2 regions of the Paenibacillus sp. 01T442 genome follow, and region 2 is predicted to be linked to the other one. Evidence: a T-box and tRNA genes for the amino acid it is inferred to sense, from the RefSeq annotation. Region 2 holds a T-box; the other holds one or more tRNA genes.
The links. The T-box of region 2 lies ahead of AC1DLM_RS17505 (valine--tRNA ligase). A T-box ahead of a tRNA ligase gene usually reads a tRNA of that ligase, here a tRNA-Val.
Positions count from the first base shown of each region.

Region 1: it has a tRNA-Val gene. The T-box ahead of AC1DLM_RS17505 (valine--tRNA ligase) is inferred to sense a tRNA for this amino acid. The anticodon was not compared.

Region 1 is NZ_JBFTPF010000042.1:346-8,700, forward strand. Features, by position in the region: gene AC1DLM_RS24060 (Ig-like domain-containing protein) at 1-3,008, shown strand, start outside; gene prli42 (stressosome-associated protein Prli42) at 3,100-3,195, shown strand; gene AC1DLM_RS24070 (Gfo/Idh/MocA family protein) at 3,609-3,767, shown strand; gene arfA (arabinosylfuranosidase ArfA) at 4,210-5,697, shown strand; gene AC1DLM_RS24080 (hypothetical protein) at 5,943-6,119, shown strand; partial or broken gene AC1DLM_RS24085 (NADH-dependent alcohol dehydrogenase) at 6,144-6,296, shown strand; tRNA gene AC1DLM_RS24090 (tRNA-Val) at 6,558-6,630, opposite strand; gene AC1DLM_RS24095 (hypothetical protein) at 6,897-7,091, shown strand; gene AC1DLM_RS24100 (hypothetical protein) at 7,140-7,430, opposite strand; gene AC1DLM_RS24105 (alpha/beta-type small acid-soluble spore protein) at 7,631-7,843, opposite strand; gene AC1DLM_RS24110 (hypothetical protein) at 7,998-8,156, opposite strand.
Region 2 is NZ_JBFTPF010000020.1:24,259-43,578, reverse strand. Features, by position in the region: gene AC1DLM_RS17505 (valine--tRNA ligase) at 1-2,312, opposite strand, end outside; T-box leader at 2,368-2,627, opposite strand; gene AC1DLM_RS17500 (LysM peptidoglycan-binding domain-containing protein) at 2,815-3,912, opposite strand; gene AC1DLM_RS17495 (RluA family pseudouridine synthase) at 4,029-4,916, opposite strand; gene AC1DLM_RS17490 (phosphodiester glycosidase family protein) at 5,182-6,684, shown strand; gene hemL (glutamate-1-semialdehyde 2,1-aminomutase) at 7,164-8,462, opposite strand; gene AC1DLM_RS17480 (Crp/Fnr family transcriptional regulator) at 8,544-9,203, shown strand; gene hemG (protoporphyrinogen oxidase) at 9,206-10,645, opposite strand; gene hemH (ferrochelatase) at 10,642-11,589, opposite strand; gene hemE (uroporphyrinogen decarboxylase) at 11,591-12,655, opposite strand; gene hemB (porphobilinogen synthase) at 12,814-13,806, opposite strand; gene cobA (uroporphyrinogen-III C-methyltransferase) at 13,803-15,353, opposite strand; gene hemC (hydroxymethylbilane synthase) at 15,353-16,294, opposite strand; gene AC1DLM_RS17445 (precorrin-2 dehydrogenase/sirohydrochlorin ferrochelatase family protein) at 16,309-17,013, opposite strand; gene AC1DLM_RS17440 (cytochrome C assembly family protein) at 17,043-17,873, opposite strand; gene hemA (glutamyl-tRNA reductase) at 17,906-19,309, opposite strand.

The sequences.
Region 1 (8,355 bases), on a different contig from region 2:
TTGACGATATCAAACTATATTTCTATAACGATAAACCGGATGTGTTTTACAGGGAGCCATCCATGTATGTGGTCCAGTACTATAACGACGCAACATCGTCTTGGACGGTTATTCCTAAGCAATATAAATCACAGCTCGTAGCCAACTACAATCATGTTCAATTCCCAACGATTACTGCACAGAAAATAAGGGTATTGATGACTCCAAAACCAGGAGCTAGTGTTGGCGTTAAGGAATTCCAAGTCTTCAATACAGGCGTGATTGCTCCGGAAGCTGTCAATACACCTCCTGTAGTTATTGCTCAACAAGATGCTACGGCGAAAATTCCTTTAAAGGCGAAGCTGATTACGAATATTACGGACGATGGATTACCTTCCGCCACGATTGAAAGTAGTTGGGTGATGAAAAGCGGAGTCGCGGGCGGCCAGGTATCTTTTACGAAAGATGCATCCGGTAATACGTTAGCTTCATTTAACAGACCAGGAAACTACGTGCTGACTATCAATGTCACGGATGGTGAATTGACCACATCTGTTGATGTCACAGTTACTGTAGACGCTCTTCCTAACTCTGTTAACTTAGCTTTACAAGCAACACCTAGCACTTCCTTTGTATCATCTTTTGAAAATCTGAATGCCATTAACGATGGTCGCAGTGATCCTGCCAGTTCAACAAGTAAGGGCAGCGGGGCATATGGTAACTGGAATAGTTCCCCCAAGACGCAATGGGTGGAGTACACTTGGGGAACTCCTGTGAATATTAACAAATCCGACGTATATTGGTGGACGGATAACGGCGGAATCTTGGCGCCTACGGCAAGTAAGCTTGAGTATTGGAACGGCACCGCTTATGTGGATGTTCCGAAGGCCGTCGGTAACGGGGTAGCGCTCAATAAGTATAATACAACAACATTCTCACCAATCACGACGACTAAATTACGGATGACTATAACCAGAGGCACACAATGGACTGGAATCTTGCAATGGAAGGTTTACGCTACGCCGACAATTAGCGTAAAACCGGTGAAGGTAAGCACACTGCACGATGTTCTGCCAGTTCTCCCGCCTAAAGTAACCAAGAATTTCGAGGATGGTTCAACGGTGACTGCAAGTGTAATATGGGATCAAGTGACACCTGCGCAAGTGGTGACACCTGGCAGCTTTACAGTAAAAGGTGTTGTTGACGGAACGAATATCGAAGCTGAAGCAACTGTATTCGTGAGGGTAACGAATGAAGTGACGATTAATAGCATACCAGATGAAAATGTCACTACTTTAGTTGGTCAAACACCTATCCTGCCATCGGTAATCGAAGCTTATTATAACGACGGCTCGATTGATAATATCAACGTGCCAGTGACTTGGGAAACCTATGATCCTAATTTGTTAAACCAAGCCGGAACATTCACTATTCGGGGTACGGTACCTGGTACCTCAGTATTAGCCAAAGTCAATGTTACAGTTATCCCAGGGCCTATTACATCGATTACAAATGCAATTGCTTCAACAATCGCTGGGGTAGCGCCTGTATTGCCGCCAAAAGTGAATGTGGTCTACGATAACGGTTCGAATGCTTCGGTGGACGTCGTATGGAATATAACTCCGGCACAGTATGCGACTCCAGGAACGGTTACAATTGATGGGGCCGTTGCCGGGACCACAATAGCAGCCAAATTGACTTTAACGGTAACAGCTAGAGCAGTTGCTAGCATTGCGCCAGTTAACGTAACGACTAATCCGGGCACAGCTCCAGTACTTCCATCCGTCGTAACAGCAACATATAATGACTCGACGATTGCATCGTTGAATGTTACATGGGATGAGATTGATCCTGCGAAATATGCTGCTGTTGGAACATTTAGTGTAAATGGTACGGTTGCAGGCACGACGGTGAAAGCAGTAGCGAACGTATCCGTTATAGCCGTTCAACCGTTTATTACAAGCATTAGCCCTGTAAGTGTATCAACAACAGCGGGAACTGCCCCGGTATTACCGTCATCTGTAACCGTAACTTATAATGACTCGACAACAGCATCTCTCCAAGTCACATGGGATGCGATTGATCCAGCAAGCTATGCAAGTGCGGGAACAATTAGTGTAAATGGTACGGTTGACGGTACTTCGATCAAAGCCGTGGCCAATATTATTGTAAATCTATTGGATGTCATCACATCCAACTTAATTGGACCTGATGATACTCATCAAGTCGTTTATCCAGGCCAATCGTTTGATATGACCTATGGATTAAGCAACCCGGATCCGATCTTAGTTGGTGGCATTTATGCCGAAGATTTGATCGTTAATTATGATCCGACACAATTACAACTAAGTGCGGTTACTTCGCTGATCGATGGCATTTTTGTGAGCCAAACTGGAACACCGGGGCACATCCGTATCCTCTCGGCGAGTAAAGGGGCAACTCATGCCATTAACAGCAGCAATAGTGGAGCGATCTTGAAGCTGAGTTTCTTGGCAAATCCCACTGCGCAGTCTACGAGCAGCACAGTCTCCTTGTCGGGCGTGGTTGTCTCCGACAGCCATGGCGTAGAGAAACAAGTGCAAGGCGCAACCAGCAGCGCTCAAATTACAGTCGTTGATAAATCGACTTTGACGACGCTGATCGCATCTGCACAAGCCAAGTACGACACGGCTGTGGAAGGAAGCTATCCGGGTCAATATCCAGCCGGATCGAAAGCGGCTTTACAAACGGCGATCGCGACGGCGCAAGCTGTAGTCAATAACGCTACAGCCACACCGGCTCAAGTAAGTCAAGCGGCAATTGATCTGAATACGGCAATTCAGACATTCCTTGCTTCGATTCACGTAGCGCTTCCAGGCGATCTGAACGGCGACAATAAATTCAGCATCGTAGACCTCGCCATTGTTGCAAGTCACTATGGTGAAATCGCAACTGATGCGAACTGGTTGGCAAGTGCGGATATCAATAATGATGGTGTCATTGATATTATCGATCTTGCTGCTGTAGCACATAATATTATTTCGCAGTAAATAAGTAATTGGTTTGGAGGAAGGCGGCCATCGCACGGCGCCTTCCTCCAAATTTATTTTACGAGAGCAGTGGAAAAAGAAGTGAATCGTGGTGCTTTCCAAAAAACGATGGTTTAAAGTCGTTATTTACTTGATGCTGACTATTATGGTGTTATCTAGCTTACTTTTTACCGCAGGCCTATTGTAAATTCCTGATCCTGTCATAGAAAAAGAGGTGAACTGTCTTGAAGAAAAGAGTAGGTTTTGCAATCTTGGTTGCGAGCGTCATTGTAGCTATGACAGTACCTTTTTTTATTATAAAATATCAAAGGCTTCATCGGATTCCTATTTGGCTATTGTCGATGGAGAAGGGATAACGAAAGCAGAGTTTATGGTTTTTTTTTAAGACTCAAAAAGACAAGTTACTTTCCGAAAAGATATTACCGACATAAATACCCAAACAGATTTCTGGAAAATTAAGATTGACGAAGATACTGCAGAAGAGGTGGTAAAGAAGAATACCTTAACTAAGCTTAAAGAACTTAAGATTCAGCTACAAAAAGCAAAGGAGAATAATCTTGCCTTGGATTCAAATGACTTACAAAATGCAAAAGGTGAAATATTGGCGACCTTCGCGGTCTCCACGGTACGTTTACCTTTAACGATGCGGACAACGCATCTAACGTACGCTTTAAGTGGGAGATGGGAGGAGGATCGCTGTATGATGCAGGTTGCTATCCAATCAGCGCTGCAAGGCTGATTTTGAACAAGGAACCATAAGCAGCTCTTTTATCCCCTGCTCATGATTATGTGGATATGATGGCTTCAGGTCTGATCGAGTTTGCAGATGGATTAGCTCTTACTTTTGAATGCGGCATGTGGTAGTCCTTTCGAAACACTTTAGAAATTTATGGAGCGAAGGGGCGGATAGAAGTGCCATTCACTTATTTGTGTGAGGCAGACAGCACGGCCGATTAACGGTACAACCAGAATAGAGACGACTGCGAGACTAAATCAATATGCGCTGCAAATTGATGATTTCGCCTCCAGCATTCATGGAGAACGTCCTCTGCGTTTTCAACCGGAAGATGCCATTCGAAATATGAAAGTCAACGACAGTTGTATGGAGTCTGCGGCTAGAAGAATACGGAACCAGCTGTAACATTTACCTCAATATGTTGGAAAAGGTTGTGGAATTGTGACGGAGCAATTAAAAGCCAAAATGAAGATAGATAAGGATTTCAAGATTGGAGATATTGACAATCGGATTTATGGCTCTTTTATTGAACAGCTTGGACGAGCTGTTTATGGAGGCATATATGAGCCTGGACATGAAACTGCTGATGAGAAAGGCTTCCGTCAAGATGTGATGAAGCTTGTAAAGCAGTTGAAAGTTCCTGTCATTCGCTATCCCGGAGGCAACTTTGTTTCTGGCTATAATTGGGAAGACGGAGTAGGGCCGGTAGAGCAGAGACCAAGAAGACTGGAGCTTGCCTGGAAGACCATAGAAACAAACAGTTTTGGAACGAATGAATTTGTACAATGGGCCAGAGAAGTTAATGCAGATGTTATGATGGCTGTAAATTTAGKGACACGCGGTGTAGATGAAGCACGTAATTTGATCGAGTACTGTAATCATCCGGGTGGGACCTATTGGAGCGATTTGAGAAAATCACACGGATACAAAGATCCGCACAATATTAAAATGTGGTGTCTCGGAAACGAAATGGACGGCCCTTGGCAAATCGGCCAAAAGACGGCTGACGAGTATGGAAGAATAGCATGCGAAACAGCAAAGGTGATGAAGTGGGTGGACCCTTCTATTGAATTAATCGCATGTGGCAGTTCTTTYCGCGCAATGCCGACTTTTGGACAATGGGAAGCAACAGTGCTTGAGCATACCTACGAACACGTAGACTATATTTCACTCCATACCTACTATGGCAATCCGCAAAACGATATTTCCAATTACCTTGCCCGCACGATGGATATGGATCAATTCATCCGATCAGTTATCGCCACTGCAGATTACGTACAAACCAAAAAAGGCAGCAAAAAGAAAATTCATCTTTCTTTTGACGAGTGGAACGTATGGTATCACTCCTTGGAAAGCGACAAAAAAATGTCTCCTTGGCAAATTGCTCCCGCGCAACTAGAAGACACGTATAATTTCGAAGATGCTCTGGTCGTAGGGTGTATGTTGATCACTTTGCTGAAGCATGCAGACCGCGTAAAAATGGCTTGTTTGGCTCAGCTTGTTAATGTGATCGCACCTATAATGACAACGACAGGCGGTCCGAGCTGGTGCCAGACTATCTTTTATCCATTTATGCATGCATCGCTATATGGAAGAGGAACGGCTCTACTTCCACTGGTCTGGTCCCCGGTATATGACAGTAAAGATTTCACGGATGTGCCTTATCTTGAATCTGCAGCAGTATACAATGAGGAACTGGAAGAGCTTACGATCTTTGCTGTTAATCGTGACGAGAAGCGCACGCTTGTTTTGGAATGTGAAATTAGAGAATTTGCAGGCTATAAAGCGATCGAACATATCGTTTTGGAAAATGAAGATTTGAAAGCTGTGAATTCACAAGATAAACCTGATCAAGTAGTTCCGCATAATAACAGAACAGTGCAATTAGACAATGGGCTGTTGACAGCTGAGCTGCCTAAAGTTTCATGGAACGTGATTCGTCTGAAAAAATAGAATTGTTATACTCAACTGCAAAGAGTGTAGGTCGAATGATTGTATTCGACCTGCACTATTCTTATTATATGTATTTAAAAATGATATTCGGAGGCTCTTTTTACATTTTTCTGCTTCGACAATTTTTGCTTTCATGATTTTTTCTGAAGCAGATACCATTCAGCCGGATATGCAGGTGTTTAACAATGAATCGGAAAAGCGTCCGGAGCTTCGCAACATTCAGGACTATCAGACGGGTTCCATTTATGAAACAAGAATTATTATCGATAACCATACTGGAGCTCATTTGGATGCGCCGTTACATATTCTGGAAAATGCGATTGAAAGAGGTTGTCGCAGGCTACTATTTTTTCATCCTTGCTCCTCTGAAATTGAAGGGAATTGAGGCCGCTCCGGCTAGGGCTATCCTGCTTGGATTTTGATTGACTACTTTGGGAGATATAACTATGAACAATTTTGAATTTGAAAATCCAACTCGCATTTTTTTTGGTCAAGGAATGGTTGACCGGCTTAGCGAACAGGTTGAGTCGTACGGCAAGAACATTTTGCTTGTCTATGGKGGAGGCAGTATCAAGCGGAGCGGACTATACGACCGTGTTAGAATATTTGCTGACATTAATAAATTCGCTTCTGCCTAGGATGTAGAATATAGTAAAAGCTGACCGCACACTGGTCAGCTTTTTTTATGTTGCTAATGGGAAGCACGATTAGGTAATTTCCTATAGATGAAATCCCGTTAACCTTATAATGAATCACTATATGACCAGAATATGACCAGTAGCTCATTTAAGGTACAAAACTGAAGAAAATAGCGTTGGAAATAAATGAAAAAAGCCTTGATTATCAAGGCTTTCACGGTATGACCTGTAGTGGGCTCGAACCACTGACCCCTACCCTGTCAAGATAGTGCTCTCCCAGCTGAGCTAACAAGTCGTTTATAGATACAGGTATCAATATACCAAAAAAACGAGAGATTGTCAATTGTTGGGCTGCGTTACTTCCGCCAGAAAAAAATCAGCTTATGCAGGATGGAATAAGGCTTTCGTCTCTTTTTGGACCGCGGAATGAAGGAGAATGGCTCCGATCTGGTCATGGAAGTGAAATTAATGTACCATAATTCAGCGATGTTTCCTAGTATAGCTTTCATCTTGCGTGAATTTATGGTAACTTGAGAACATTAGAGTTTGGGAGGATTAGCTATGACGAAACAACAACATCGTTGGAATTTACGTTTAAAGAGTAGTAATGTGTATTTAGGTACGGTGTACCTTGGCGACCCACTACCTGAAGTGGAAGATGTGATCATGATCGGCGAGAAGAAATATACGATTCTTGAGCTCGGAAGCACGCGCGACGCAAGTGACGTTTTCGTAGAAGAAGTGAAGAAGAAGTAATGGAAATAATCGAAGGAGCAGATCCAAGTGATCAGCTCCTTCTTTTTTTTATGTGATGTGGTATAAGGACGCAAGGCAATCAACGAACATTTTGTTATACTCTTCACGTGTGAGGTCTTTACTGCAAGCGATGTCTCTTCCCAAAAATTGAAACCAAGTAATTTCTGTAAGATTTTTCTTATACACAAACTTGTCATGCTGAATAAGAAAGGTATCATTTTCGAAAAAAGGTACTTTGTCAAATTGCAGGGCTGGTTCGTTTTGCTTTTCGCTCACTAATGTGGCCAGAAGAATTAACATGCGGAAAGGATCGCGGAAAATTTCGTATTGCGTGGTCATGGTTTCAACACTCCTTTTTCGGGTATCCAAGCAAGGTAATCATACTAAAACCAGAGGATTAATTATAGATGTTAGCTTAAACTGGTGAGGAAATTCAAGGGAAATCAGAGGAATTTGAAGGAAATAGAAAAAAGACTGAAGTCACTCTAAGGAGGATCGAGTGATTCAGTCTTTTTTGAGCTTGCTCCTACATCAAAGGATTAGCGTTTGTAGCCGCCTAAAGATTGTTCAGCCATTTGCACTAATCTTTTTGTGATGTTGCCACCGATTGAGCCAGCATCACGTGTTGCCAAATTACCGTTGTAACCAGATGGGGAGAGAGGGACACCAATTTCCTGAGCGACTTCATACTTCATTTGATCAAGTGCTGCCTTTGCTTCTTGTACGACTAAAGTGTTTGATCTGTTAGCCATTCAAAATCATCTCCTTTTTATTGGTACACCAGTATTATTTGAATGTTCAGAATATTTATTCGCTGAAATTAAAAAAAATTTTAGTATGTAAAATCAATAAACCCCCAACTGTGAAGTTGAGGGGGATATTTGATCATGTATGATAACGGTTACATTATTCTTCGGATTGTTCTGCTTCTTCCTCTGCAGCAGCTGCTTCTTCAATCGCTTCAGCGATTACTTCTTCAGCCTCTTGACTTACCACTTCTTCAGTGGATTCAGCAGAGTTTTCTTCTTGCTCATTTTGTTGTACTACTTCTTCTTCTTGGCTCATTTTTGTCACCTCCTCTGATACGTATAGTAACATTGTAGCACTTCTAATAGGTTATACAAGTAGGTTGAGAGCGAATCTATCAGATTTAATGTAGTCTTAATAGTTTTGTCATTCTATAGCGGAATTGTCATGCAAAATAAGTCGAATACAAGGAGAAAACCCGCTATTTTAGAGGGTTTCAGCTTGTATGCATGTTTTA
Region 2 (19,320 bases):
TCCTGTGTCTCCGCACTAGCTGGTTTGATCAAGAGCTCGACTTTCTTACTCATCGGCACATTCACTTCCGCACGGATATTACGAACGGAACGAATCGCTTCCATCAAAAGCTCCATCTCCCGAATCGCATCCGGCGCTTCGAAAGCGGCATTCTCAGTCGGCCAAGCCGCGAGTGTAATCGTGTCCCCAACATGCGGCAAGTGCTGCCAAATTTCCTCAGAAATAAATGGCATGAACGGGTGAATCAAACGTTGCGTTTGATCTAATACATAAGCTAGAACCGATTGAGTCTGCTTTTTCGCCGCCGCATCCGTCCCATATAAGCTCAGTTTACTGAACTCAATGTACCAGTCACAGAGATCATCCKAGATGAAGTTATAGAGTAGACGGCCGGTTTCGCCGAACTCATAGCTATCAATTAGACGAGTCACATCACGAACGGTTTCATTCAAACGATGCAAAATCCAACGATCTGCTGTCCCTAATGGGCCTGTCAAATCAATATCTGCTGCGTTTACGCCTTCCAAATTCATCAAAGCAAAACGGGATGCGTTCCAAATCTTATTGGCAAAATTACGAGCTTGCTCAACCCGCTCCCAACGGAAGCGCAAATCTTGACCCGGCGTGCTGCTCGTAGAAATCATATAGCGCATGGCATCTGCGCCGTATTTCTCGATCACTTCCAACGGATCAACACCGTTTCCGAGTGATTTGGACATTTTACGTCCTTCGGAATCACGAACAAGGCCATGCATAAGCACATCTTTAAATGGAATTTGATCCGTAAATTCGAGTCCTTGGAAAATCATCCGCGCGACCCAGAAGTAAATGATATCGTAACCAGTAACTAGGACACTCGTCGGATAGAAACGCTTCATATCCTCGGAATCATTCGGCCACCCTAAAGTGGAGAAAGGCCATAGCGCCGAGCTGAACCATGTATCCAGTACATCGTTATCTTGGTTAAGATTCGTACTTTGACAATGGGAGCAAGCAGTAGCATCCTCACGAGCTACCGTGATTTGACCGCAATCCGCACAGTGCCAAGCAGGAATCCGGTGACCCCACCAAAGTTGACGGGAAATACACCAGTCACGCACATTTTCAATCCAGTTCAAATACGTTTTCTCGAAGCGATCGGGTACAAAATTAACACCCTTGCCTGATTTTTGCGCTTCAATCGCTTGATCCGCGAGCGGCTGCATTTTCACGAACCATTGGGTAGACAAGTAAGGCTCAATTACGGCACCACTGCGCTCACTATGTCCAACTTGATGAACGTGCTCTTCAATTTTGATCAGAACACCTTGCTCTTTCAAATCAGCAACGATTTGCTTACGGCACTCAAAACGGTCTTGCCCCTGGTATGGGCCGGCATTCGCGTTCATCGTTCCCGTTTCGTCCATAACCAGAATTTGCGGCAAATTGTGACGCTTTCCTACTTCGAAATCGTTCGGATCATGCGCAGGCGTAATTTTTACCGCGCCGCTTCCGAATTCTTTTTCAACATAATCGTCTGCAATAATCGGAATTTCACGGTTTACAATCGGCAGCAGCAAAGACTTCCCAATGAGGTGCTTATAGCGCTCATCCTTCGGATGAACAGCAACCGCTGTGTCTCCCAGCATCGTCTCAGGACGCGTTGTTGCAACAACGATCGAACCTGATCCGTCTGTTGTTTCATATTTCAAATGGTACAGGGCACCTTGTACTTCTTTGTATTCCACTTCAATATCCGAAAGCGCTGTGCGTGCCGCTGGATCCCAGTTAATAATATAGTTGCCGCGATAAATGAGACCTTTTTCAAACAAGCTTACGAAAACTTCACGAACTGCTTGCGAAAGTCCTTCATCCAAAGTGAAGCGTTCACGTGAATAATCGAGAGAGAAGCCCATTTTGGCCCATTGCTCACGAATCGTATCCGCGTATAATTCTTTCCACTCCCAGACTTTCTCCAAGAATTTCTCCCGCCCGAGATCATAACGTGTTTGTCCTTGTTCGCGAAGCTTCTGCTCTACACGCGTTTGTGTTGCAATACCAGCATGGTCAGAACCAGGCAGCCACAATGTGTCAAAGCCCTGCATCCGCTTCGTACGAATAAGAATATCTTGCAGTGTGAAATCAAGTGCATGCCCGATGTGCAGCATACCCGTTACATTCGGAGGCGGTATCACAATCGTGTAGGTTTCCGCATCTGGACGGTTGCCTGCTTTGAAGAATTCATTTTTGATCCAGTAGTCGTACCATTTACGCTCCGCTTCTTTCGGGTCGTACGTGGTAGGCATTTCCGTTTGTAATTTCGTTTCGGTCATAAAAGTACCTCCATATCTGGCTAGTTGTTATAAACACAAAAAAACCTTTCGCCCCAAAAAGGACGAAAGGTATAGCTTCCGTGGTACCACCTTCATTTCATGCGACTTGCCCCAATAGCAAATAACATGACACTTAAACAGATAACGGCTGCGACCGGAAAATGCTAATGCAGGCGAGAAATGAAACTCGGCGATTGCACTCACATTTACTGCTCCAGGGCGACTTCGATCGGATGTATCCTGAGGAACCTCTCAGCGCTGCAGTTCCACTCTCTGAAGGGCGTTCCGACTACTACTCCCTATCTTTGCAATTCCATATGTTGGTTTGAAAATGAGTTACACTATATGATATCGAATTATCGACATATAGTCAATAATTTCGACGCCTATTATAAGGATTATTTTCTAGTATTGGGCGGAAAGTTGGAATTTATACTAGGATAAACATAAAGAGCCCCCAGCCGCTATCAGCAGCCAGAAGCTCTTGCCTATGTAACATTATTTATTTGGGTAAATAAATAACTTGCCCCACAACAATATCCTGATCACCTAGTCGATTCATCAATTGAAGCTCACGCGTGGTCAGTTGATAGCGCTTCGCGATGGATTCTAAGGTGTCGTCCTTCTGAACGATACATAGTTTGAGCTTCCTGAACTCTTGTGACTCCGATCTGCTCTGAAGGAATAATCGCCGCCACTCTACCGCATCTATCCGCGATTCCGCCTCAAGAGCCGCTTGCGCCTCAGCTTCCGCAAGCCGCTTGTCGGAAAGATACGTGCCTGCCTTAGATAATAGCGATTTGATGCCATATGGGTTAACCTCCACGGCGTCCGTTGCCTTCTTGCCAAAGGCAACTTTCAGTTCCTTTTTTTCCTCTGTAACGACGGTACTATCCGCATGCGGGGTCACTTTCAGCTCGATTTGTTCAAATTCCACACCAATCGTGTCGTCCCCCGAAAAGGATTCCGGCTGAGCCGCAACGACAGTTGGTTCTGGTGCAGCTGCTATCAACGTTGGGGTTGGCGTAGGTATAGGTGTAGGAAGAACAGGTTCTGGTGGTGGTTCAATCACTTGTTGAACTTCTGGAACTGGTTGGACCTGTGGTTCTTGAACATACGGTGCTGGTGTAGGTACAGGTTCTGATACGTAAGGCATGACGGGCTCAGAGCGTGGGTACTCAATTTGATGGACAAACGTAACCTCTTCTTCCTCTCGCCAGCTTTCTTGCGGCACAGATACCATTTCTACACCTTGCAAAGATAGTACACCAGTTACATTAAGACTTCGTGTCGATAAAAGGTCGATATCAAAATTCTCGATCTCCACCTGAATATCTTCTACACGATGAATACGATTCAAGGGCAGCGTAATTTCGACAGGAATCAAATGCTCAAGTGTGCGAGGACTGCCGCCCTCTTCACTGAAGTAGTTGCCTGTAAGTAGTAGATTCCCCTTTAAGATCGCTTGATCATCCAGCGTTATTACTTGAATATGCGGAAGCAATTCTACCTCATTCAATTCTTGTATAGCCGCCAAATTCTCCTGCAAATGCACACGTTCATAAATATCAAAGCGTAACCCTGGTTGTTGTTCAGACACCGAATGAATCCTCCCTTCCGTTAATTCGAAACATAAAGCGGCTCCGAATTGTTGGGTGATATACTTGATTGTCTCTAAAAGTATATGGGTGGATGAGGCCAGGCATGACTATATTTTTAACTTAAAGACATTTGATCCAGCAAAGTCTTGAAATCTAGTGGATAAGGTGCGTGCACAACGACCTCATTTTGCGTAATCGGATGCTTGAATATCAGCCTTTCGCCGTGAAGGGCTTGTCGATGAAACGATCGTGAAGAACCTCCATATAAGATATCTCCGATAAGTGGATGTCCTAAATGGCTGAGATGGACTCGAATTTGATGTGTTCTGCCGGTTTCCAACTCCACTTCAACGAGTGCACCAGCTTTCATTTGTTGAACGACACGGTAATGTGTAAGTGCCTGATCCCCATTGGGAGCCACTCTTCGCTTCCCTGGCTGATGACGATCCTTGCCGATCGGTTCATCAATCCATCCTTCCTTTTCTTTGAAAATCCCATGAGCTAGCGCAATATAACGTCTATCGATTTGTTTTTCTCGCATGGCTTCATCTAACAGGACATGTGCCCATTCATTTTTGGCATAAAGTACAACGCCCGTCGTATCTTGATCTAGACGATGAATATGCCGAACGCCGCATGCTTGCCCTGTCGCTTCATAATAATGAGCTACCGCATTGGCAAGTGTTCCTCCTTGTCCGGCTTCAGCTGGATGGACAGACTTTCCAGCTGGTTTATTCACAACAAGAGTGAACTCATCTTCAAATAAAACGTCTAATGGGTAAGATTCCGGTTTAAACGCCGCCTTTTCCTGTGGAAAAACCTTAAGTCGAATCGTATTATTGTCTATGCGAATAAGCCCCTGGGAAGCTAATCGCAGGAAATATTTGCGAGGTACCGGGAGATACGCCGCTAATTCTTCAACAGCGCCCGGTTTGAGCGGTTTCCATTGCTCATTCGGAAGCGGTAACTCCAACCATTCTCCATTGCGCGACCAAGTAATCATGATTTCATGCCTTTACGAAATGATAGAAAGATTGCTAGCAGAATGAGTAGAAATACAAAAACAATCGCCATAAGGTCGATTGGGAAATCAAAAAAGTAATAACGTTTCATAAATAGAACGAGCTCCTTAAGAAAGAGGGATTAAGTACACTTTATTTTAACAATTACCATTACCATTTGCATGCAAAAATATGATACTATTATTTTGTATTGTTTTTTTTTCGACATTTTCTATCAATTTATTAATAGAGCAGGAGAGGTTTACCTTGGGTAGTTCAATTGCAAATCATTTTCGGAATTATAGTTGGTTGAAGCGGACTTTACTCGTTATAGCAGTATGTGCATTTCTAAGTTCTAGCTTTCTATTTCTAACCCCGCCAGGGACATTCATTCGTGAGTATTTGGCCAAAACCGTCATAACAACACAGCACCGCGACTGGGCTTGGATCTTCGTAGGCGCGCAGCGTCGTGATCAAATGGTGCTTGAGATGCAGAATTTAACGGAAGTTAACTCCATCGAGAAACAAGATATTGAGGCTGTTCAGTTTAATACAAACCGCCCAATTGAGAGTCTCGTCAAAGTAGAAGATATTTCAGGCACCCTTTGGAAGGGTAAGCGAATGTATGTATATGATCCACGTTCAATCCGTGTTGTCGTTCCTTCCAAACAAGGTGAAGGTGAACGAATTACAGCCATGGTTCAACGTACGGGTGCTGTTGCCGGTGTCAATGGCGGTGGCTTCAATGATCCTGACGGTCTTGGAAACGGATTTGCCCCAATCGGTGCTATTATGTCCGGTGGTGAAATTCTTTATACCGACCAAGAAGGAAGCAACCCGCAACAAATTGTCGGTTTCACGAATGAAGGCACACTCATTATCGGTAAATATACAATTAACGAATTACTGAAACTCGGCGTCTCTGAAGCCGTTTCCTTCTATCCGCGAGTTATCGCGAACGGTAAACCGCTAATTACAAGCGGTGATGGCGGATGGGGACGTGCGCCGCGTACAGCTGTTGGACAAAAAGCAGACGGTACGGTTATCTTTATCGTCATTGACGGCCGTCAAACGTCAAGTGTTGGTGCTACACTGAAAGAAGTTCAGGATCTTTTCTTAGAAGACGATGTCATCAACGCTGGATTCCTTGATGGCGGAGCATCTTCTGAAATGGTTTATAATAATGCACTCATTACCAAACCATCCAGCCGTTATGGCGAACGTCGCTTACCTTCAGCTTTCTTAGTATTCGATCATCCTGAGAAAGTCGAAGTGAAGAACATTTGGGCTGGCTTAACGACGATTGATGCAGGCGGTGCTTCAACTCACCCTGAATTCTTGAAAGAACAAGCAGAACTGAAGGCGCAAGGTAAATTACCTACACCAACGCCGAAAGCAACACCAACACCATCTGCTAAACCAGAAAACACGGCTGAATCAGGCAAAGCTGGCGTTACATCTTCACCTTCAAGTACCGACTCAACAAAGCCGAGCTCAACGGAAAAGCCGTCAACTGGAACACCAACGAATACAACTAGTCCTATACCAACAAATACAGGCAATCCTTCACCAACTCCTACAGCTACGCCAACGCCAAGTAGTGGGAATAATACAGGTGGTAACACGGGTAGTACGAAGCCAACGACGACAACCTCAACAACACCATCTCCCACACCGAGTGCTACTCCGAAGCCAGCAACGAATGGAGCGGAAACTTCACCGAACGCTTCAACATCAATATCAACATCTCCAACAATTAAACCTAACTAATACGTTCTATCGTGGTTAAAAAACCAGTTAGCATCCGATTTTGCGGATGCTAACTGGTTTTTTTGCGGGTGCATTCGATCGCGGCACCCAACGTCACCAACATCGTCCGAGCCGCGGCGTGTCCGTCTTCTTGTCCTTGTCCCCTTTTTCTGAGTCCCATGTAAGCTCCCATTTCCGCGACTCTTATCCCCGCATCCATACCGAGGCGCACAATTGTGCTAACTCTAAAATATACAGCTATTTTCGAGATATTTCCTTGAAATTTGGATTTAACTGTAAAACATGTAGGTAAAACGGCCTCTTTTGTTCCGTTCGGGAAAAATGGATAAAATTAACTGTAGTTTATCCATCTAAACTAAGTTTGCTCGGAAAATTCAAGAATTTAACTGTACAAAATCCATCTATTCGCCTGGAGCACACGTCCTCAAACAAAGGGACAGCCCTCACGTAGAACATTCTACGGAGGGCTGCCCTTTTCATTATAATCGTTTCAAGGCTTCGCGATGAGCCTCGATCGTCGTTTCAATATCCGAATCAGAATGCACCGTAGACACAAACATACCCTCAAACTGCGAAGGTGCAACGGAAACACCTAAATCCAGCAAGTTACCGAAGTAGGCATTAAATCTGCCAAGGTCGGATGTTTTGGCTGTGTCGTAGTTGGTGACTGCTATCTCCGTGAAAAACGGGCAAACCATGGAGCCTACACGATTGATCGTGCTGGCAATGCCGAATTCAGCCGCATTCGCAGCAAAGCCTGCTTCTAGTCTAGCTGACTTGCGTTCCAGCTCCTCATAAACATTCGGCTCGCCTAGTAAGGACAACGTTGCAAAACCAGCTGCCATGGCAAGTGGGTTGCCTGATAACGTACCTGCTTGGTAAATCGGACCCGCAGGAGCAATCTGCTCCATGATGTCTAAGCGGCCGCCATAAGCACCTACAGGAAGCCCGCCGCCAATAACTTTACCTAAACAAGTTAAATCAGGTGTTACACCGTATAAACCTTGTGCACAGTTCTTATGCACGCGGAAACCGGTCATAACCTCATCAAAAATCAACAAGGAGCCATACTGCTTAGTAATGTCACGAAGACCTTGCAGGAAGCCAGCTGCTGGAGGAACAACCCCCATATTCCCTGCAATGGGTTCTACGATAAGCGCGGCAATTTCTTCTCCGAACTTTTCAAAAACAAGCTTTACGGAATCCAAATCATTATAAGGCACAGTAATTGTGTTAGGCGCGACGCTGCTAGGTACTCCAGGACTATCTGGTAATCCAAGTGTAGCAACCCCAGACCCAGCCTTGATCAACAAAGCATCCGCATGTCCATGATAGCTTCCTTCGAATTTCACGATCTTGTCGCGCTTCGTAAATCCACGAGCTAGGCGCAACGCACTCATGGTAGCTTCCGTCCCCGAATTGACCATGCGAACCATATCAATGGACGGTACGCGTTCAATAACAAGCTTCGCCATCTCCGTTTCAAGCAACGTTGGAGCACCAAAGCTTGTACCTTTTATAGCTGTAGCCTGAATCGCTTCCAATACCTTCGGATGTGCATGTCCCACGATAAGTGGTCCCCATGAACCAACATAATCAATAAACGTATTCCCATCAATATCCGTCACTCGCGAGCCGGATCCACTCTCCATGAATAACGGTGTTAAGCCCACCGATTTAAAAGCACGAACTGGACTGTTCACTCCGCCAGGAATCAGCTTTCTTGATTCTTGGAAAGCAGCCGCTGACAGTTTGTCGATTCTGCTCGAATTTACCATAATTTAGCCCCCAATGACGTGATCTTGTGATAAAATGAGGTCATATCCTACCATTAACTACCTATAAAGGCGGTACAACCTATGCTAGAGCTTATCAAGAAAGTTCCTTTATTTGCCCAACTGGGCGAGCATCAATTAGACGCCCTTATTGAAATTTGTACAAGACGTACTTATAAACCAGGCACGATTTTATTTCAAGAAAAAGAAATCGGCTCTGTCTTCTATATGGTACTAAGCGGTTCCGTTAAAATCTACACAACAAGCCAGTCAGGAGAGGAAAAAATACTGTCTATCTGCAAAAGCAGCGAAAGCTTCGGTGAGCTTTCTCTCATAGATGGCAAACCACGTTCTGCTTCAGCTCAAACCTTAGAAGAATCCACACTCCTAACGATAACCGGGCAAAGCTTCCTTGATCTGCTTCGTAATCATTTTGACATTAGCTTAGGCATCATGCAAGAACTCAGTAACCGTCTACGCGATACGAATCAACAAGTTTATGATTTAACGTTCGTAGATGCAAGAACACGAGTCATCAAAAGTTTGATCAAAATGGCGAACTCGCATGGACTGCGTAAAGGCACCACAATCGTCATTAAGCTTGTTCTTAACTTTGATGAAATTTCTCAGCTGGCTGGTGTTCAGAAAGCTACGCTTATGCAGGTCATTCGTGATCTCGAAGAGAAGAAAATCCTGACCATCTCTGCAAGTGAATTCACTTTGGAGTTGACCAAGCTCCGTTAATGCTATTGTCTTAGAACAAGACTGGCAAGTTGATTGGCAGCTTCTTTCCCTTGCCGGATACAATCGGGCAGTCCGACGCCGTGAAACCCTGCCCCCGTGACCAGTACGCGCGGCATGGCCGCAGTCAGCTCTTTTTTGAAATCCGCGATCTCCTCTAAATGGCCAACAGGGTATTGCGGCATGGAATGCATCAACCTCGTCACTTCAACAAAACCAGGTTCAGCTGTAATCCCCAGCAGATCACCTATATCCTGTCGTGCTTTACTAATTAATTGCTCATCAGACCATGCTGGCCATTCCTGCTCACCAGAACGACCAATATAACAACGAAGCAGCACCTTGCCTTCTGGTGCCGCATGCAGCCACTTCGCTGAGGTTAACGTACACGCTGTAATGGTATAGCCCTCATGCTTAGGAACAAGGAAACCGGAGGCATCCAGTTCAAAAGGAATATCTTTACGATCGAACGCCATAATCACATTGGCTACCGATATATAAGCAATCTTTGCTAGCTTGCTTGCAGCTGGCAGCTCCGAAAGCAGCCTCGCCGCTTGATACGTTGGCGTCGTCACAATGACACCGTCAACGATTTCACGCTGACCGTCCTCAAAGACAACTTCTGTTTGTCCATCCTCTACACGACGCACGGACTCAACACCAACTCCAGCACGTAAATCCACAGTAGATAACGCGTCTACTAAACCATTAACTAGCGATTGCAGCCCTCGCTTAAACGTTACAAAGACTGAATTGCGAACAGCCGCAGGCAAATGCGCGCTTTCCTCGGACACATTTTTGCGGCTCGCCATCATCCCGAGAATTAAACTGCGGTTCTTCTGCTCCATAGCTCGAAACTGCGGGAAGGTGGACTTCAAGCTCAGCTTATACGTATCCCCGGCGTAAATCCCTGCTAGCAGCGGCTCAACAATGCGCTCAAGTACTTCCTTACCAAGTCGACGCTCTAGAAAATGTCCAAGCGACTCATCTGCGGTGACATCCCGCTTCGGCTTGATCAAGTCCATCGCAGCGCGAAGCTTGCCGAGTGGTGAAATAAGGCCTGTCTTCATAAAAGGTGTCATTTGAGTCGGAATTCCGAGAACCAAGCCAGGAGGCATGCGATGCAGCTTTCTCCCACGAACAATGTACGTTTTCTTAGCTTTCGGATTCGTACCTGTCAGCTCGTTTTCCATTCCTAAATCATAAGCTAAATCAATTATGGGACGTTTACGAGCTAGGAAGGAATCAGGCCCCTTTTCAATCACAAAGCCGTCACGCTCAATCGTATGAATTTTCCCGCCAAATGATGGTGATTTCTCGACGACAGAAATGCGAAAGGGGGAATCTCCCCCGTCGGTCTCTAACTGTTTTTTCAAATAAAAAGCAGCGCTCAGCCCCGTGATCCCGCCGCCTATAATCATATAATGAGGCACTTTATTACTCATTTCGAACTCGCTGCCTCTTGCCATTTCTTGTAAACAACATCACTTAAGGTTTCCATATATAGCGGATCCGTGTTGAGCGACTCTGTACGTTCCAAGTGAATGCCTAGCTCTTTCGCCAACCCTTGTGCTTCGATATCAATATCATAAAGAACTTCTAAATGATCAGAAACGAAACCGATTGGACAGAGGAGTATCTTATCCACGCCTTCTTCTTGCTTAATCGTACGCATGACATCCATAATGTCTGGACCTAACCAAGGCATGGCAGTCTGACCAGCACTTTGCCAACCAAACTGCCAATTCGTAAGACCAACCCGCTCAGCAAGCGCTTTGGAGGTAGCCAACAATTGATCCGGATACGGATCCTTCATTTCCAGAATTTTCTCAGGCAAGCTATGTGCTGTAAAGATGACTCTCACGTTATCCCGATCCGCTTCAGCAAATTTCCCCAAAGCTTTCTCTACACGTGTTTGCAAAGCATCAAGCAGCTTCCCATGGAGGTGATAATCCAGAACGAAAGTTATGTTAAGTCCTAGCGCTTCTGCCCTATCCTTCGCTCTCTTCACATAGCCACCGACACTCATCGTCGAGTAGTGAGGCGCTAGAACGACCCCTACAGCCTCTGTGATGCCGTCTTTAACCATTTGCTCTACACCATCTTCTACATACGGCTGAGCGTGCTTTAGGCCTTGATAGCAGACAAATTCAAGCTCAGGATGCTCTTGACGAAGCGTAGCTTCGAGTCCCATTACTTGTTTATTCGTATTTTCACGCAGCGGGAAGAAGCCACCGACAATAGCCTCATAACGCGTCGTTAATTCATGCAATTGCTCAGGGGTCGGCGGATGACCACGACGGATATGCGTATAGTACGCTTCAACTTGATCTAAACTTTCCGGCGTACCGTACGACATCACTAAGACGCCAATGCGCGTTTTGGTCATGTTAAACACCACTCTTTCCAGCTTGCTGAGTTAAAACGGAATGCGAATACGTATGAACAAACGTCGTTAATTCCTTCAATTTCTCAAGCGATGCTTCTGGGAATAAGCCATGTCCTAGGTTGAAAATAAAACCTGGCTGCTTCATCCCTTCATCCATAATGGCTTTCGCTTGCGCTTCAATCACACTCATCGGCGCTGTTAGAATATACGGATCTAAGTTCCCTTGCACCGCGTATCGATTCTGTAGTCGTTCACGCCCAACATTAATCGGTACACGCCAATCCAAACCAATCACATCAGCTTGAATCGTTGTCAGATATGGCAGCAATTCACCTGAGCTAACGCCAGGGAAATAAATTTTCGGTTCTTTCAAGTCCGATAGCTCTTTGAAAATCCGCATCATCGTAGGACGTACATAGACGTCGAAATCGGCTGGAGAGAGAGCCCCCACCCAGCTATCGAATACTTGAACAGCTTTTGCCCCATTGGCGATATGCGCGCGAAGATACGTGATAACCATATCCCCAAGCTTATCCATCAAGGCGAACCAGACTGCTGGTTCAGAATACATCATTTGCTTCGTACGGATATAGCTCTTGGAGGGTCTGCCCTCAATCAAATAGCTGGCGATCGTAAATGGCGCACCCGCAAACGAAATCAACGGAACCTCTAACTCTTTATCTAAAATACGAATCGTTTGAAGAATGTGGGACAAGTCCTTCTCCACATCAATTGGACGAAGTCGTTCAACATCTTGTGCCGTACGAACCGGCGTATGTATCACGGGACCGATATCTTTCACAATATCAAAATCAACACCCAACGAAGCCACTGGGTTCATAATATCCGAGTACAAAATCGCGGCATCTACGCCAAGCTTTTTGATCGGCATCATCGTTACTTCAGCAGCTAACTCTGGTTGCTGACAAATTTCAAGCAAGGAGTACTTTTCCTTAATCTTACGGTAGTCCGGGTCGTAGCGACCGGCTTGACGCATATACCACACAGGCAGTGTATCAACTTTTTCTTTCCGGCATGCTTTAATAAAATTATCGTTATAACTCATGAGGCACCTTCCTCTTGTTTCCATCTATTCTCATCCATTATGCCCTAATTATACCCCTCTCACAACCAACGTAAGCTTATCTATTGCGACAAAAGTATGACAAAAAGAACCACCGAACTCCGTTATACATCACAGAGGACAAATGGTTCATGATCTCCTTACTTTTGCAAGTAGCGAGCAATATCTTTGGCGAAATATGTCAAGATAATATCTGCTCCTGCACGTTTGAAGCCCATCATCGTTTCCATCACAATCGCTTCTTCATTCACCCAACCTTGCTGAGCAGCAGCTTTCACCATGGCGTACTCTGCACTCACATTATAAGCGACAACGGGCAAGTCGAAGTTATCCTTCAGCATGCGGATAATGTCCATGTAAGCGAGTGCTGGCTTCACCATTAAGAAATCTGCTCCCTCGATGACGTCGCTTGACGCTTCACGAAGGGCTTCACGACCGTTAGCCGGATCCATTTGATACGTTTTCCGATCACCGAATTGCGGTGTGGAATGCGCAGCATCACGAAACGGACCGTAGTAGGCCGAAGCATATTTAACGGAGTACGCCATGATCGGTGTGTTCTCATAACCAGCTTCATCAAGTCCAGCGCGAATGGCTTGCACATAACCATCCATCATATTGGAAGGGGCAATAATATCAGCACCTGCTTTGGCTTGCGATACAGCTGTACGAACGAGTAGCTCGAGAGAAGGATCATTCGCGACATCTGCTTGCCCTGTAATCGGATGGTGATGAATAACGCCGCAATGACCTGTATCGGTAAATTGGCATAAGCACGTATCTGCGATAATCAGTAAGTTAGGGTTGAGCTCTTTAATAAAGCGCGTTGCTTGCTGTACGATACCGTCATCCATAAATGCGGATGTTCCGGTTGCATCTTTATAATCAGGTACACCGAACAAGAGAATCGCTTGGATGCCCAATTGCGTAATTTCATCGATTTCCTCTTTCACACGATCGAGTGAGAAATGATACACACCAGGCATCGAGGCAATTTCTGACTTTACATTTGTACCATGCGTAACAAAGATCGGTTGAACGACATCGTTCACTGTCACTTGATTCTCACGTACAAGATTACGAATGGCTGCATTTCCGCGTAAGCGGCGGTTACGAACGATTGGAAAACTCATGATGGATTTCCGCCTCCTTGAATCATGCTTTGTACCAAAGAAGCCACTGTTGCTTCTTCAGCCGTATAAGTAATCGACAGTCCTGTTTGTAAGACAGTTTCTGCTGTTTTGGGACCAATAACTGCAATCTCTACGCCTTGCAACAGCGATATCGGATCTTCCATACCGAGTTGCTTTAGCGCTTCGAGTAAATTCGTAACGGTCGATGAGCTTGTAAAAGTGATGATATGAATGCTTTGATTTTGCAAAAGATGTATAATCTCTTCTCCGTCATCGGTGGTCAGTACATTCTCGTACACATCCACTTCGGTAACTTCAAGGCCGAGCTCCTTCAATTTAGACGGTAAATAATCACGTGCTAAGTCTGCTGTCGGCAGCAATACTTTCTGACCTGCGTTCAAATCCCCTTGAATGGCATCTAGGATACCTTCCCCATGATACTTAGCTGGTAGGACGTCTGCAATGATACCACGCTCAGCGAGCGCCTCAGCGGTCTTAGGACCTACTGCAGCAATCCGTGCGTTCCCCATTCTGCGAACATCAATGCCTAACTCACGCAATCTGCGGAAGAAGAACTCAACACCATTTGCACTCGTTAGCACAATCCAGTCAAACTCCTGTAGTCTCTCTAATGCATTATCCAATGCTTGCCTAGCTTCTTGACTACTTGGCGGCTGTAAACGAATGACAGGGAATTCGACGGGTTCTCCACCCAAATCATCGATCAGATCCACAAGTTCACTCGCTTGACTCCGAGCTCTCGTGACAAGTACTCGCTTGCCAAACAGCGGCTTCTTCTCCATCCAAGCCAGCTTCTCACGAAGCTTAACTACCTCACCTACGATAATGACGGCTGGAGATTTGAAGTTCGCTTCTCTTACTTTTTCTGTGATATCTGCAAGTGTACCTGTAATCGTCGCTTGATCCGCCCAAGTTCCCCATCGCACTAAGGCAACAGGCATTTCTGACGGCTTCCCACAACGAATTAACTCACGGCATATTTGCTCTAAATTGGCAACGCCCATCAGGAACACCATCGTGCCAATCGCTTTGGCCAGATGCTCCCAGTTTAAGCTGGAATACGTTTTATTCGGATACTCATGGCCCGTTACAATCGCAACGGACGACGTGAAATCGCGATGTGTGACAGGAATACCCGCATAAGCTGGAACAGCAATCGAAGAGGTGATTCCTGGGATAATGTCATACGTTATCCCGTTATCCACCAGCAGCTCGGCTTCTTCACCAACGCGACCGAATACACTCGGATCTCCACCTTTTAAGCGTGTTACCACATGCCCTTGTAAAGCCAAATCCACAAGCAACTGATTAATTTCTTCTTGCTTTAATATATGTTTATCCGGCAGCTTGCCAACAAAGATGAGTTCTGCTTCTGGTCTACGATGCTTCAATAAGCGTGGATTCGCCAGTCGATCATATACGATGACATCAGCTCTTTGGATCGCTTCCATCCCGCGAACCGAGATGAGCTTAGGATCTCCAGGACCCGCTCCAACAAGAAAAACTCTTCCTTTGTTCACAGTCATCACTCCCTGACCTCAGCTAAAATCTTCTCGGCTCCTTGTGCGATGAGCTGCTCTGCGACTAAGGCACCCAACGCTTCCGGATCATTCCCGGAAGCCGTTTCCTTCAGCATGGTCACGCCGTCCGGCGTCCCGACCATGCCGGTCAAGGTCAGCAGCGGAACGTCTCCGCTGCTGTTCTCGACGCTCGCGTATGCGCCGAGCGGCACCTGGCAGCCTCCGTTGAGTCTGCCGAGGAAAGCACGCTCCGCTCGCACCGCGAGCGCCGTTGGCTCATGCTGGAACTTGCCCAGCAAGTCCAGCACGAAAGCGTCGTTGCCGCGGCACTCGATGCACAGCGCTCCCTGCCCTACGGCAGGGAGGCATAGCTCCGGCGGCAAGTAGCTACTGATGCGATCTTGCCAGCCGATCCGGTGAAGACCCGCGGCGGCAAGCATAATCGCATCGAAGTTCTCTTCTTCGAGCTTGCGCAGCCTCGAATCAATATTGCCCCGGATCGACTCGATCCGGAGGTCCGGGCGGTGATGCTGCAGCTGGCTAGCCCGGCGCAGCGAGCTTGTGCCGACAAGCGCGCCCTGCGGCAGCTCGTCCAATGATCGGCCACCACGCGTGATCAGCGCATCGCGCGGGTCTTCACGCTTAGGAATCGCGCCTACAACGAGACCTTCGGGCAGCTCGAAAGGCATATCCTTCATGCTATGAACGGCGATATCAATCTCCCCGTCCGTCAGCGCTTGTTCGATTTCCTTCACGAACAGTCCCTTGCCTCCAACTTTGGATAACGTGACGTCCAGAATCCGATCGCCCTTCGTTACAATTTTTTTAATTTCAAATTGACATTCGATACCATGCTCTTTCGCAAGCTGTTTCAACAGTTCCACGGCTTGTCCCGTTTGCGTCAGTGCCAACGCACTTTGTCTTGTTCCTACTATTATCGTTTTCATTTCGTCTCCGCCTCCTATACGTGTTGCCTAATCTCATCGTTGAAAGACCAAGAAGGCAGTTCCATCTCTACCTGCTCTTGCGATTGCATCCAAGCTTCGCCATGTAAGGCTAAGTTGAACTTCTCTTTCCAGTCTTCAAACTTTCCTTCACGGATCAAAGGCATGAGGTCCCATGCCAGCATGTCTTTAAATAGGCCCTGCCTTGCTTTTTTATCCTTCACGCGTTCTTGGATGAATAAGCGAGTTTCACTGAGAAAATCCAAATAGATCTCATACTCATCGCCATAGGTTTTGTCGATCTCTTTGGCAATTTTACGCGCTGCTGATGGACTAGCTCCACCTGTGGAGACCGTAATGACCAACTTGCCACGACGAACAACGGAAGGCAGGATAAACGAGCTTAGTTCAGGTTTATCTACAATATTGACAAGTAAATCATGCGCATTCGCATCCTGGGCGATCTGTCTATTGACTTGTGAATCGTTCGTCGCCGCAATGACTAATGCGAATCGCGCCTCGCCATGGGCTGACCATATCGCTGCATCATAGGGCTGTCTCTTCATGATCACATCAGATCGATGCTCCATTTCTAGAATTCCAGCCGTAAACGCTAGACTGACAAGCGTCACCTCGGCTCCAGCTGCAAGCAATGATCGCAATTTCCGTTCTGCTATCGGACCCCCGCCAACAATCAAGCACCGGCGTCTTGCTAAATTCATCATTATGGGAAAAGGATGCTGCCAACCATTTAGCTCCATATCCACCCATGAAAATCCGATACAAGGTTCGAAACAACGAAATTCAACACGACGATACAGAAAGCTGCCAAGTTCCAAACAGCTAGCTTATTCCCCGAAATCTGCATGGATTTATGTTGAAATAAGTAAAAAGCATAGGCTGCCAATACGAAGAATGAATTGATTACTTTGGGATCATAGAGAAGATTGCGATTTCCTTCAAGCACAACCCACACCACACCAAGACTTAAAGCCATTAGAAGCAACGGCCCCCCGATAATGACCGACAAATAGGTATAATGCTCAATTTTCTCAAGAGATGGCAGTCTCATGACAGCCTGAGAGAAATTTTTGCTTTTCAACCTTGCATGTAAAAATATGTACATCCCTGAAAAAATTGCGGCAATTGAAAAAGCGGCATAGCTGCCAATCGCTAACGAAATATGAATGAATAATAGCTCATCATTGATGTCCCAATCGGATTTGATCGGCACGACATGCGGATTTCCAAATATATTCAGTGCAAGAATTGCAAAGCCAAGTACATTTACAAAAAAAACGAACAATTCAATTCGGAAAAAACGGTTGATAATCAATGAAATCGTTACAATCAGCCACGAAAACATAAAGAGTACGTCAGATCGAACGAAAGCCCATTCCGTCAAATGACCATATAGACTGATAGCCAAGTAAGCGGTTTGCAAAACCCATACAAACAAAAGCAGCCCCGTCCCCATCCGTTTCGCGCTTCGGCTCGCATTGGCGAAATCCGAAAAGTAAAACAGTAGGCTCAGGGCATACATATAAATCATCGCATCAAACAACCAGCTACGTGTAACCATGGCACCTCTCCTAGGCGGTTAGCGCCTTTTAATCAAGATGGGGCTAGAATATCCGCGTTTTGCAAACTACGAACGGACAGCTTCTCATTGGGCGTTTGTTTACTTTCCACTTTGTTAAAACCTGACTCTAGCTCTTGTGCTATTTGATCTGCCTGTTCTTGTTGTTTAAGCGTATCTTCTAATGCGAAAAGCTTGGTGAAAATTTCGAGAGCATCATCGCCATGGCGCTCTCCCGCCATTTCTTTGATCCGTAGGATCGGATCACGCAACACTTGATTCACAATACTCTTCGTTAATTTGCGAATCACCTTAATTTCACGCTCATCCAAATCAGTCAACTTATTCAGCATGTTCTCCATGGTTTCTTCGTGAATCTGATTCGCTTTCGTTTGCAAAGCACTAATCAGAGGGCTGACGCCAAGTGTCTTCGTCCATTGGTCAAAAGCAGAGATTTCGGTCGTAATCATGATCTCAATCTTAGCCGCTTCTTTCTTTCTCTCCTGCAAATGCTTATCCACAATATGCTCCAAATCATCAATATCGTAGAGGAACACATTAGGCAAGCCGCTAATCTCAGGATCTAAATCCCGCGGAACCGCGATATCCATCATGAACAGCGGACGTGATTTTCTTTTTTGCACATAAGTTTGAATATCCTTCTTCGTCAGAACGTATCCAGGCGCTCCAGTCGAGCTAATGATAATATCAACCTCTGGTAAATATTTCGGCATTTCCTCTAGTGTGCAAGCCACACCGCTAAATTTGCCTGCTAAATCCATAGCTCTTTCCAATGTGCGATTCACAACGATAACCTTGTTCGCACCATTTGCATACAGATGCTTCACCGTCAGCTCACTCATCTTGCCAGCACCAATAATCATAATGGTCTTGTTCACATAGCTTCCGAAAATTCGCTTACCGAGTTCTACAGCAGCATAGCTAATTGAGACTGGATTATTACTAATGCCCGTCTCTGAGTGTGCTTTCTTCGCAAGTGTTATCGCTTGTTTGAACAGCGTATTGAAATAGGAACCTGTTGCTTTCAATTGTTGAGACGCTAAAAAAGCATCCCTTACTTGACCGAGAATCTGAGTTTCCCCGATGACCATCGAATCAAGCCCCGTTGTGACACGGAATAAATGCTCAATTGATTTCTCATTCTCATACGTATATAAATGCTTCTGGAACTGATCCTTCGTCACATGAAACCAACGCTCAAGAAAATGCGTCAAGTAATGACTGCACAGCTGAGGACGATCCACGACAGCATAAATTTCGGTGCGATTGCAAGTGGCAACAATGACACATTCCAAGATGCTTTTCGTCTCTTTCAATTCCGCGATTGCCTTCGGTAGATCTTGATCTGAGAACGCAAACTTCTCACGAATTTCTACCGGGGCTGTCCGATAATTCAAACCAACTGCGATAATATGCATTGTTACCACCT